One region of the Kitasatospora sp. NPDC098663 genome, then DNA from elsewhere that is predicted to be linked to it. Evidence: riboswitches for the same ligand, from Rfam matches in the RefSeq annotation. Region 1 holds a riboswitch; each other region holds the start of a gene.
The links. Region 1 has a riboswitch for thiamine pyrophosphate ahead of ACIQVZ_RS02445 (purine-cytosine permease family protein). Riboswitches for the same ligand answer to the same signal wherever they lie in the genome.
Positions count from the first base shown of each region.

Region 1 (3,248 bases):
TCTGCGCCGCCCTGCGGGTCAGCGGGGTGAGAGCCCAGGTGACCAGGGCCGGCACCAGGAAGGCGAACAGCGAGGCGGACGTCCACTCCTGCGGGGTGAAGTGCAGGGCGTCCTGGGCGGAGGTCCAGAAGTCCGTCCACCAGCCGGCCACCGCGGTCGGCGCGATGAACTGGTAGACCGCGAAGCCCAGCACCCACGGCAGCAGCATCAGGCGGCGCGAGGGCGCGTCGGCGGAGAGGTTCCAGCCGTACCGGCCGGCGCCGAAGAAGTAGTCGACCGCCAGCACCGCCAGCAGCGGCACGAAGACCGAGCCGATCAGGCCGAGGAAGTTGGTGTAGGTGTCGGTGAACTTGTCGATCTGCAGCGCCAGCACGGTGATCAGCAGGCCGATCCCGCCGGTCAGCACCCGGCGGTCCACCTTCGGCAGCAGGTTCTGCACCGACATCGCGGTCGAGTACACGTTGGCGAAGGACTGGTCCGTCTCGCGCAGCACCAGCACCAGCAGGAACAGCCAGCCGGCCCAGACGCCGAGGAAGGAGTCGAAGATCCTGTTCGGGTCGCCGCCGGACTGCAGCAGCGCCATCAGGCCGAGCACGTAGCACCAGACCTGGGCGATCGTGTAGCCGGAGAAGCTGCCCCAGAACGCCGAGCGCGCGGTGCGCGAGTGCCGGGTGTAGTCGGCGGCCAGCGGGACGAAGGAGATCGACACCGCGATCATCGCGTCGGTGGCGCCCAGGAAGCCGTGCCAGTTGCCGGCGCCCGGGTCGGGCACCCCCTGGCGGCCCAGTTGGACGGTGAAGTACACCATCGCGACGGCGACCGCACCGGCCACGAAGCGGCGCAGCACCGCGATCGAGCCCAGCGGCCAGATGGTCAGCGCGGTGGTCAGCGCTCCCGCCAGGAGCACGAACAGCCAGCGGTAGCCGTCGGTGTGGGCGACGGTCTGCGCGCCCGCCGCGATCGTCAGCAGCTCGAACACGCCCCAGCCGACGCACTGGACGATGTTCAGCACCGTCGGGACGTACGACAGCCGGGTGCCGAACAGCCCGCGCAGGTTCGCCATCGCGGGCGCGCCGGTACGGGCCCCGATCAGCGCGGCCACGCCGAGCATCGCGGTGCCGACCACGGTGCCGGCCACGATCGCGGTCACCGCGGCGGCCAGCGACAGCTCGCTGCCCTTGGCGCCGAGCACGGTCGCGGCGGTGGAGAAGCCGATCAGGCTGACGCCCAGGTTCATCCAGAGCGCGAAGTGGTCCCGGAAGCGCAGCGTGCGCGGCGGCTCGGTGTCCAGCACGAGCGGCGCCTCGGTACGCTCCGGGCGGTCCAGGACGGCGGTCGCCGTGCCGGTGGGGCCGGTGCGCCCGCTGTCACCGCCGTCAGCGGCCGGGGACGGTTCCGGGAAACCCTTGGACGCGGGCGCGCCCGAAGAAGAGGATGGCGAAGCAGGCGACATGGCCGATACTCCCTACGCCGGCATTACCCGGACAGGTTCCGGCGGTCTGCGCCCCCTCGACGGTCCGCCCACGATCCCGTGGCGTACGGTCGACCAGCGCACTCTCAGCCTGGTTGGTCCAAGCTCCCGCGTGTCAGTTGTGAGCGACAGGCTAACCGGCCCGGGGGTGAACGCCAAGGCCACGGGGTGTGCGGCCCGCATCGCGGGACGCCCGGCGGAGGTGGGGGAGCCTCCGGTCGTCGGCGCAGGACAGCCTGGTCGGCGGCCCGGCTGTCGGCGGCGGCTAAGGATTCTTATGAGTTATTCAGAGGGGTCCTTACGGCAATCGAATCGGCAGTACGAAAAACTATGGTCCTTGGTTCTGTCAGCTATGGAGGTCGTTCGTGAGCACCGAGCGCGAGGTTGGGCCCACCGGGCCGCAGGGGGAGCAGCCCTCGGGCGGCCAGGCGGCGGCTGTTCCCGCTTCCGACGGCCACGCCTCGGGCGGGCACCAGCCGACACTGGCCTTCGGCCGGGTCCCCGAGCCCGGGGCCGCTCCGGCCGCCGAGGCCGCACCGGCTGAGGCCGCGCCGACGGAGGGCGTCGCGGCCGATGGTGTTCCGGCCGAGGGGGGGTACCAGCCCACCGTGGCCTTCACCAAGGTCCCCGCGCCGGAGGCGGCCCCGCAGGCCCCGGCCGCGCCGGTCGCCGACGCGCCGGCCGCGCCGGTCGCCGACGCGCCGGCCGCGCCGGTCGCCGACGCGCCGGCCGCCCCGGTCGACGCCGCCGCCGGCTACATCGACGCGCCGCCGCCGGTCCTGCCGCCCGCCCCGCCGGTCCCGGCCGCGCCGGCGGCACCCACCGCACCCGCCGCACCCGTCGCCGAGAGCCCGGCCCTGCCGTCGGGCGCCAACCCGTACGCCACCCCGGCCCACGGCGTCCCCGCCGCCGGCCCGCACGACCCGTACGGCACCCCGGCCGCCCCCGGCGCGCCCGCCGCGCACCCCGCGCCCGGCCACCACCCGTTCGGCGCCGGCCAGCCGCTCGGCGGCTGGGGTGCCGCCCACGACGCCGGCGGCGGCGCGGGCTACCCGGGCGGCCCGGCCGGACCGCTCGGCTACCCGGCCGACTACCCCGGCGGCCCCGGCGGCCCGCGCAAGAAGCGCGGCGGCGGCCTGGTCGCCCTGATCGCCGCCGTCGCGCTGGTCGCCGGCGTGGCCGGCGGTGCGCTCGGCGTGACCGTCGCGGACCGCAACGACAGCACCAACAGCGCCGACGACCACCGCAGCACCACCGTCCAGGCCAGCAACACCCAGAAGAACGAGCCCGCCCCCGGTTCGATCGCCGGCATCGCGCAGAAGGCGCTGCCCAGCGTCGTCACCATCAAGGCGCAGGGCAACGGCGAGTCCGGCACCGGCACCGGCTTCGTCTTCGACACCGAGGGCCACATCCTCACCAACAACCACGTGGTCGCGCCGACCCTCAACGGCGGCAAACTGACCGTCAAGTTCGCCGACGGCACGTCCTACAACGCGTCCGTGCTGGGCCACGCCGAGGGCTACGACGTCGCCGTGGTCAAGATCGACAACCCGCCGAAGAGCAAGCTGGCCCCGCTTCCGCTGGCCGACTCCGACAAGGTCAACGTCGGTGACGCCACCGTCGCGATCGGTGCGCCGTACGGCCTGGAGTCGACCGTCACCAGCGGCATCGTCAGCGCCAAGGACCGCCCGGTCGCCTCCGGCGACGAGACCGGCGGCCAGTCCTCCTACATGAACGCGCTGCAGACCGACGCCTCCATCAACCCCGGCAACTCCGG
Region 1 covers NZ_JBIWAP010000002.1:79,402-82,649, reverse strand. The annotation lists gene ACIQVZ_RS02445 (purine-cytosine permease family protein) at 1-1,453, opposite strand, end outside; TPP riboswitch at 1,446-1,593, opposite strand; gene ACIQVZ_RS02440 (S1C family serine protease) at 1,837-3,248, shown strand, end outside.

Region 2 (3,248 bases), 220 kb from region 1:
CGCCCCGGGGGAAGCTCTCCTCGGACATGTTGGCGCTCCCGCCGGACATCTTGGCGCCCCCGGTCCGGTGCCCGTGGTGTTGAATGCCCGTGGCCCGCACGGAGGATGGACGAAGGAGGGGAGCAGCGGTGAAGCTGTTCCGGTTGGACGAACTGGACGTCGAACGCGCGGCGAACGACGGCGCCTACCTGCGCTTCCTGCGCGAACCGCGGATGTCCGCCGGGCTCTACGCGCTCTCCCCCGGCGACACCGACCCGCAGACCGCGCACGACCAGGACGAGATCTACCAGGTGATCAGCGGCCGCGCCGAACTGACCGTCGGCGCCGAGACCGCCACAGTCGGGCGCGGCACCGTCGCCTACGTCCCGGCCGGCACCCCGCACCGCTTCCACCACGTCACCGAGGAGCTCCGGGTCCTGGTGGTGTTCTCCCCGCCCGAGGGCTGACCGCCCGCGGATCGATCGGGAACCGACCGGGGACTGGCCGGGAACTGGCAGGGGACCGACCGGGCCCGACCGGGGACGGACGGTCTAGGGTCCTGGGCATGAGCAAGAGCCTGACGGAAGAACTCTGGGCGGCCATCGAGCCGGTGTACGCCGAGATCCTCGCCCACCCCTTCATCGGCGGCCTCACCGACGGCACCCTGCCGCGTGCGGCCTTCCGCCACTTCGTCGTCCAGGACTCGCACTACCTGCGCGACTACGCCCGCGCGCTCGCCGTCTGCGCCGCCAAGGCGCCCGGCGAGGAGGACGTGCGGGCCTTCGCCGACGACGCGGTCGGCGCGCTGGCCGCGGAACAGGGCATGCATGCCGAGTTCCTGACCGCCTTCGGCGGCAGCGCCGAGCAGGCCGCCGCCGAACCGGTGCTGCCCACCACCCGGGCCTACACCAGCTACCTGCTGGCCACCGTCTACGGCGGCTCCTTCGCCGAGGCCGTCGGCGCGGTGCTGCCCTGCTACTGGATCTACGCCCGGGTCGGCGAGGCGCTGCTCGCCCAGGGCTCCCCCGACCCGCTGTACGCCAAGTGGATCGCCACCTACGGCGACGAGGCGTTCCAGTCCGTCGTCCGCCGGGTGCTGGCGCTCACCGACCGCCTCGGCGAGGAGATCTCCCCGGCCGAACGGCGCCGGGTCGTCGAGCACTTCACGACCACCTCGCGCTACGAGTGGATGTTCTGGGACGCCGCCTGGCGCGGCGAGCGCTGGCCGGTCTGACCGCTGGCCGCAGGGGGTGCGGGGCCCTTCCCGGGGGTCGTCCCCGAGGCCGGCACCCGGGTCTCCCCGGGGCCCCGGGTCGGGGTGATCTAGGGGTTCTCTCCGGGCCGACAGGCCTCGTTCCGGCACTCGTGTCCCCGTACGATCGAAGTACCGAAAGCAAGCGGGATGCGGCACCGGACGGCAGCCGACCCCACGGGGAGAGAAGGAACGGTCATGGCTGAGCTCTGGAAGTCGCTGCCCTCCTGGGTGCGGAACATCGTCATCCCGGTGCTGGTCCTGGTGCTGCTCTGGAACATCCTGGGATTCGTCTTCGGCGTCGTCGGCGCCCTGCTGAGCATCATGATCAAGGTGCTGGTCGTCGCCGGCATCGCCGCCGCCGTGGTGGTCCTGGTGAAGAAGGCCGCCAAGGGCTGAGCAACCGCCCGAGGCCCGGCCCCCCTGGACGGGGGGCCGGGCCTTCGGCGTTCCCGGCGCGACGTCCGGCCTGCTGGGGCGTGCTGGACCTGCGGCGATCGGCTCGCTACGGTGTTGGGCGTCATGTGCAGGCAACACCGCCTGCCGACGCGGGAGCTCGGAGCACCGGGCTGAGAGGGCGCTGACCGGGACGTCGACGGACGGACCGACGGCTGCGTCGACCGCAGGAACCTGACCGGGTAATGCCGGCGTAGGGAGTATGAGGTCAGATGACCACGTTCGAAGCACAGCCGCAGCCTGCCCGCAGCACCGGGAACAGTGGCACCGGGAACAGCGGCACCGAGGCCGGCGAGGCCGCCACCGCCACCGTCACCAGCGCCGGCACCGGCTACCCCACCCCGGCCTGGCGCAAGGCCTACCGCGAAGGGTCCCGGCCCGACCTGCGGGTCCCGTACCGCGAGGTGCAGCTCACCAACGGCAGGACCGTCCCGCTGTACGACACCTCCGGCCCGTACACCGACCAGGCCTACGAACCCGACGTGCGGCGCGGCCTGCCCGCCCTGCGCGACGCCTGGATCCGCCAGCGCGGCGACGTCGAGGAGTACGACGGCCGCGAGGCGCGCCCCGAGGACGACGGGATCAAGCACACCTCGCCGCGCGGCGGGAACCTGCGCAACCTGGACGCCGTCTTCCCGGGCCGCCCGCGCCGCCCGCTGCGCGGCCGCGGCGGTGCCGCCGTCACCCAACTCGCCTACGCCAAGCGGGGCGTGGTCACCCCCGAGATGGAGTTCGTGGCGCTGCGCGAGGGCCTCGCCCCCGAGTACGTGCGGGCCGAGGTGGCCCGCGGCCGGGCCGTCATCCCGGTCAACGTGAACCACCCCGAGGTGGAGCCGGCGATCATCGGCACCAACTTCCTGGTGAAGATCAACGCCAACATCGGCAACTCCGCCGTCACCTCCTCGATCGAGGAGGAGGTGGAGAAGATGACCTGGGCCACCCGGTGGGGCGCCGACACCGTCATGGACCTCTCCACCGGCCGCAACATCCACACCACCCGCGAGTGGATCCTGCGCAACTCCCCCGTGCCGATCGGCACCGTGCCGCTCTACCAGGCCCTGGAGAAGGTCGACGGCAAGGCCGAGGACCTGAGCTGGGAGGTGTACCGGGACACCGTCATCGAGCAGTGCGAGCAGGGCGTCGACTACATGACCGTCCACGCCGGCGTGCTGCTCCGGTACGTCCCGCTGACCGCCCGCCGCAAGACCGGCATCGTCTCGCGCGGCGGCTCGATCATGGCCGCCTGGTGCCTGGCGCACCACCAGGAGAACTTCCTCTACAGCAACTTCGAGGAGCTCTGCGACATCCTCGCGCGCTACGACGTCACCTTCTCGCTCGGCGACGGCCTGCGCCCCGGCTCCATCGCGGACGCCAACGACGAGGCGCAGTTCGCCGAACTGCAGACCCTCGGCGAACTCGGCCGGATCGCCCGCGAGCGCGACGTCCAGGTGATGATCGAGGGCCCGGGCCACGTCCCGATGCACAAGATCAAGGAGAACATGGATCTCCAGCAGGAGATCTGCGACGAGGCGCCGTTCTACACCCTCGGCCCGCTCACCAC
Region 2 covers NZ_JBIWAP010000002.1:302,375-305,622, forward strand. The annotation lists gene ACIQVZ_RS03410 (cupin domain-containing protein) at 129-446, shown strand; gene tenA (thiaminase II) at 545-1,213, shown strand; gene ACIQVZ_RS03420 (DUF5326 family protein) at 1,430-1,630, shown strand; TPP riboswitch at 1,770-1,904, shown strand; gene thiC (phosphomethylpyrimidine synthase ThiC) at 1,900-3,248, shown strand, end outside.
Region 2: another riboswitch for thiamine pyrophosphate. It lies ahead of thiC (phosphomethylpyrimidine synthase ThiC); the one in region 1 lies ahead of ACIQVZ_RS02445 (purine-cytosine permease family protein).

Region 3 (3,248 bases), on a different contig from region 1:
TGCGATCTCGGTCATGCGGAGGCCTTCGCGGTGGAGCGGTCGGGGGAGAACCGGGTGGGTGTGAACGGCTGTGCGAGCTCGGGGAGTTCGCCGGTCGCCAGGTACTCGGCGAGCAGGTCGGCGGTCACCGGGGTGAGCAGCACGCCGTTGCGGTAGTGGCCGGTGGCGGCGACCAGCCCGGGCAGCGCGGTCGGGCCCAGCAGCGGGGCGTTGTCCGGCGAGCCGGGCCGCAGCCCGGCCGAGGTCTCCAGCAGCGGGAGTTCGGTGATGCCCGGCACCAACTCGTGGGCGTCGCGCAGCAGTTCGTACACCCCGCCGGCGGTGACGGTGGTGTCGTAGCCCTGCTCCTCGGTGGTCGCGCCGATCACCAGCTCGCCGTTCTCCCGGGGCACCAGGTACAGGTGCTGTCCGCGCACCACCGCGCGCACGTTGCGGGACAGGAACGGCCGGTACGCCTCGGGGATCCGCAGCCGCAGGATCTGCCCCTTCACCGGGCGGACGGCCGGCAGTACGCCCTCCGGCAGCCCGGGCAGCCGGTGGCTGTGCGGGCCGGCCGCGAGCACCACCTGGTCGGCCCTCGGGGTCTCGCCGGTGCCGAGCCGGGCGCCGACCGCGCGGCCGCCCTCGACCAGCAGCCCGACGGCCTCGGCCCGGTGGAGCACGACCCCGGCGAGCTCGCAGGCGGCCACCAGGGCGGTCAGCAGCCGGCGCGGATCCACCTGGTGGTCGTCCGCGACGTGCAGGCCGCCGCGCACGCCGGGGGCGAGCATCGGCTCCAACCTGCGGGCCTCCCGGCCGGTCAGCCAGGACGAGTCCAGGCCGAGCCGCTGGTGGAAGGCGTGCAGCTCGCGCAGTTCCTCGCGGTCGTCGGAGTCCAGCGCGACGGCGATCGTGCCGCACCGGCGGTACCCGGTGTCCAGGCCGCCGCTCGCCTCGGTGAGCTCGGCGGCGAAGTCCCCGTACCGCTGGTTGGAGGCCATGCCGAGGCGCAGCAGCGGCTCCTCCCCGTACTGCAGCTCGGTGACCGGGGCGAGCATCCCGGCCGCGACCCCGGCCGCCCCGCCGCCGGGGGAGGGGTCGACCACGACGATGTTCCTCAGCCCGCGCTGCGCGGCGCGCCAGGCGACGGCGAGGCCGATGACGCCCCCGCCGATCACCAGCACGTCGGCGTGGGTTTCCTCGGGCAAGCGTGACAAGGCTGCTCTTCTCCCTTCGCCGGAATGACCCGGATCAGGTTCGGACGGTCGCGGGCCGTGCCAGCCCGCCTCTCAGCCCGGTACGCCGGGCTCCCGTGATGGTGCCCCCACCATAACGCCGGGGGCGGGCCCGGCCGAAGGCCCGTACGCGGGGTGGACGGGCCGGTGGCCCCGGCAGGGCGCTGAGTACAGTGACGGGCGTGGCAGAGCTGAACGGAACGGATCGGGTGGTCGTCGTCGGGGCCGGGCTGGCCGGGGCGCAGTGCGCCCTGAAGCTGCGGCAGGGCGGCTGGCGGGGGCGGATCACGCTGGTCGGGGAGGAGCCGCACGCGCCGTACGACCGGCCGCCGCTCTCCAAGGACGTGCTGCTCGGCAAGGCCGACGCCACCACCCTGGACATCGACTTCCCGCACCTGGGCGTCGAACTGCTCACCGGCCGCCGCGCCACCGGCCTCACCCCCGGCGTGCTGCACACCGACGCCGGTGACCTCCGGTACGACGCCCTGGTGATCGCCACCGGCGCCACCCCGCGCGCCCTGCCCGGCGCCGAGCGCGCGCACCTGTTGCACACCCTGGACGACGCGCTGGCGCTGCGCGCCCTGCTGCGGCCCGGCCTGCGGCTGGTGCTGGTCGGCGCGGGCTGGATCGGCGCCGAGGTGTCCACCGCCGCCCGCGCGGCCGGCTGCGAGGTGACGGTGGTCGAGGCGGGCCCGGCGCCCGTCCCCGGCGCGCTGCCGGCCGAGGTCGGTTCGGCGATGGCCGCCTGGTACGCCGAGGCCGGCGTCGACCTGCGCTGCGGGGTCGGCGTGGCCGCCGTCGAGGAGGGCGCGGTGCTGCTGGCGGACGGCTCGCACCTGCCCGCCGACGAGGTCGTGGTCGGCGTCGGCGCCCGGCCCGCGACGGGCTGGCTGGCCGGTTCCGGCGTCGAGCTGGACGGCACCGGCGCCGTCCTGGTCGACGAACGGCTGCGCACCGGCCTGCCCGGCGTCTTCGCGGCCGGGGACTGCGTCAGCTACCCGTCCGCCCGCTCCGGCGCCCGGCTGGCCGTCCAGCACTGGGACCACGCGTTGCAGTCCGGCGAGGCCGTGGCGGCCGCCGTCCTCGGCGCGGACGCGCCGCCGTACGACCCGGTGCCGTACTTCTGGTCGGAGCAGTTCGGGCGGATGGTCCAGTACGCGGGGCGGCACGCCGAGGGCGACGAACTGCTGTGGCGCGGCGGCCCGCAGGACGCCTCCTGGACGGTGCTCTGGCTGCGCGACGGGGTGCCGAGCGCGCTGCTGGCCGTCGACCGGCCGCGCGACCTGACCCAGGGCCGCCGGCTGATCGAGCGCGGTACCGCGCTGGACCGGGCCCGTGCGGCGGACCCCTCGGTGCCGCTGAAGTCGGCGGTCGCGGGGTAGCGGCTGGTGCGCGGGGGGCTGTGGAGGTGGCAGTCTGGTGGCGTGAGTGAGATTGAAAGCAAGATCGAAGCCCTGGTTTCCGAGTGGATGTACCTGCCCGACATCTCGGAGCAGTGGGGGGTGCGTGTCACCGAGGTGCGCGACCTGGTCCGCAGCGGCGGGCTGATCGCCGTCCGGCGGGGCCCCAACAAGTCGCTGCAGGTCCCTGCGGCGTTCATCGACGGCCAGGGGCTGGTCAAGCACCTGTCCGGCACCCTGACCGTGCTGCGCGACTGCGGGTACAACGACGTGGAGATCCTGGAGTGGCTCTTCACCGAGGACCCGTCGCTGCCCGGCAGCCCGATCCAGGCGCTGCAGGAGAACCGCGGCACCGAGGTCAAGCGGCGCGCCCAGGCGATGCTGATCTGATGGCGGCGGACGCACCGCGCCGGCGGCTGGCCGACGCCCGGCTGTACCTGTGCACCGACGCCCGCCGGGAGCAGGGCGACCTCGCCCAGTTCCTGGACGCGGCGCTGGCGGGCGGGGTGGACATCGTCCAGCTCCGCGACAAGGGCCTGGAGGCCAAGCAGGAACTGGAGGCCCTGGAGGTCTTCGCGGACGCCTGCCGCCGCCACGGCAAGCTGCTGGCCGTCAACGACCGCGCCGACGTCGC
Region 3 covers NZ_JBIWAP010000014.1:13,259-16,506, forward strand. The annotation lists gene thiS (sulfur carrier protein ThiS) at 1-15, opposite strand, end outside; gene thiO (glycine oxidase ThiO) at 12-1,187, opposite strand; TPP riboswitch at 1,191-1,303, opposite strand; gene ACIQVZ_RS17250 (NAD(P)/FAD-dependent oxidoreductase) at 1,388-2,596, shown strand; gene ACIQVZ_RS17255 (Rv2175c family DNA-binding protein) at 2,639-3,004, shown strand; gene thiE (thiamine phosphate synthase) at 3,004-3,248, shown strand, end outside.
Region 3: another riboswitch for thiamine pyrophosphate. It lies ahead of thiO (glycine oxidase ThiO); the one in region 1 lies ahead of ACIQVZ_RS02445 (purine-cytosine permease family protein).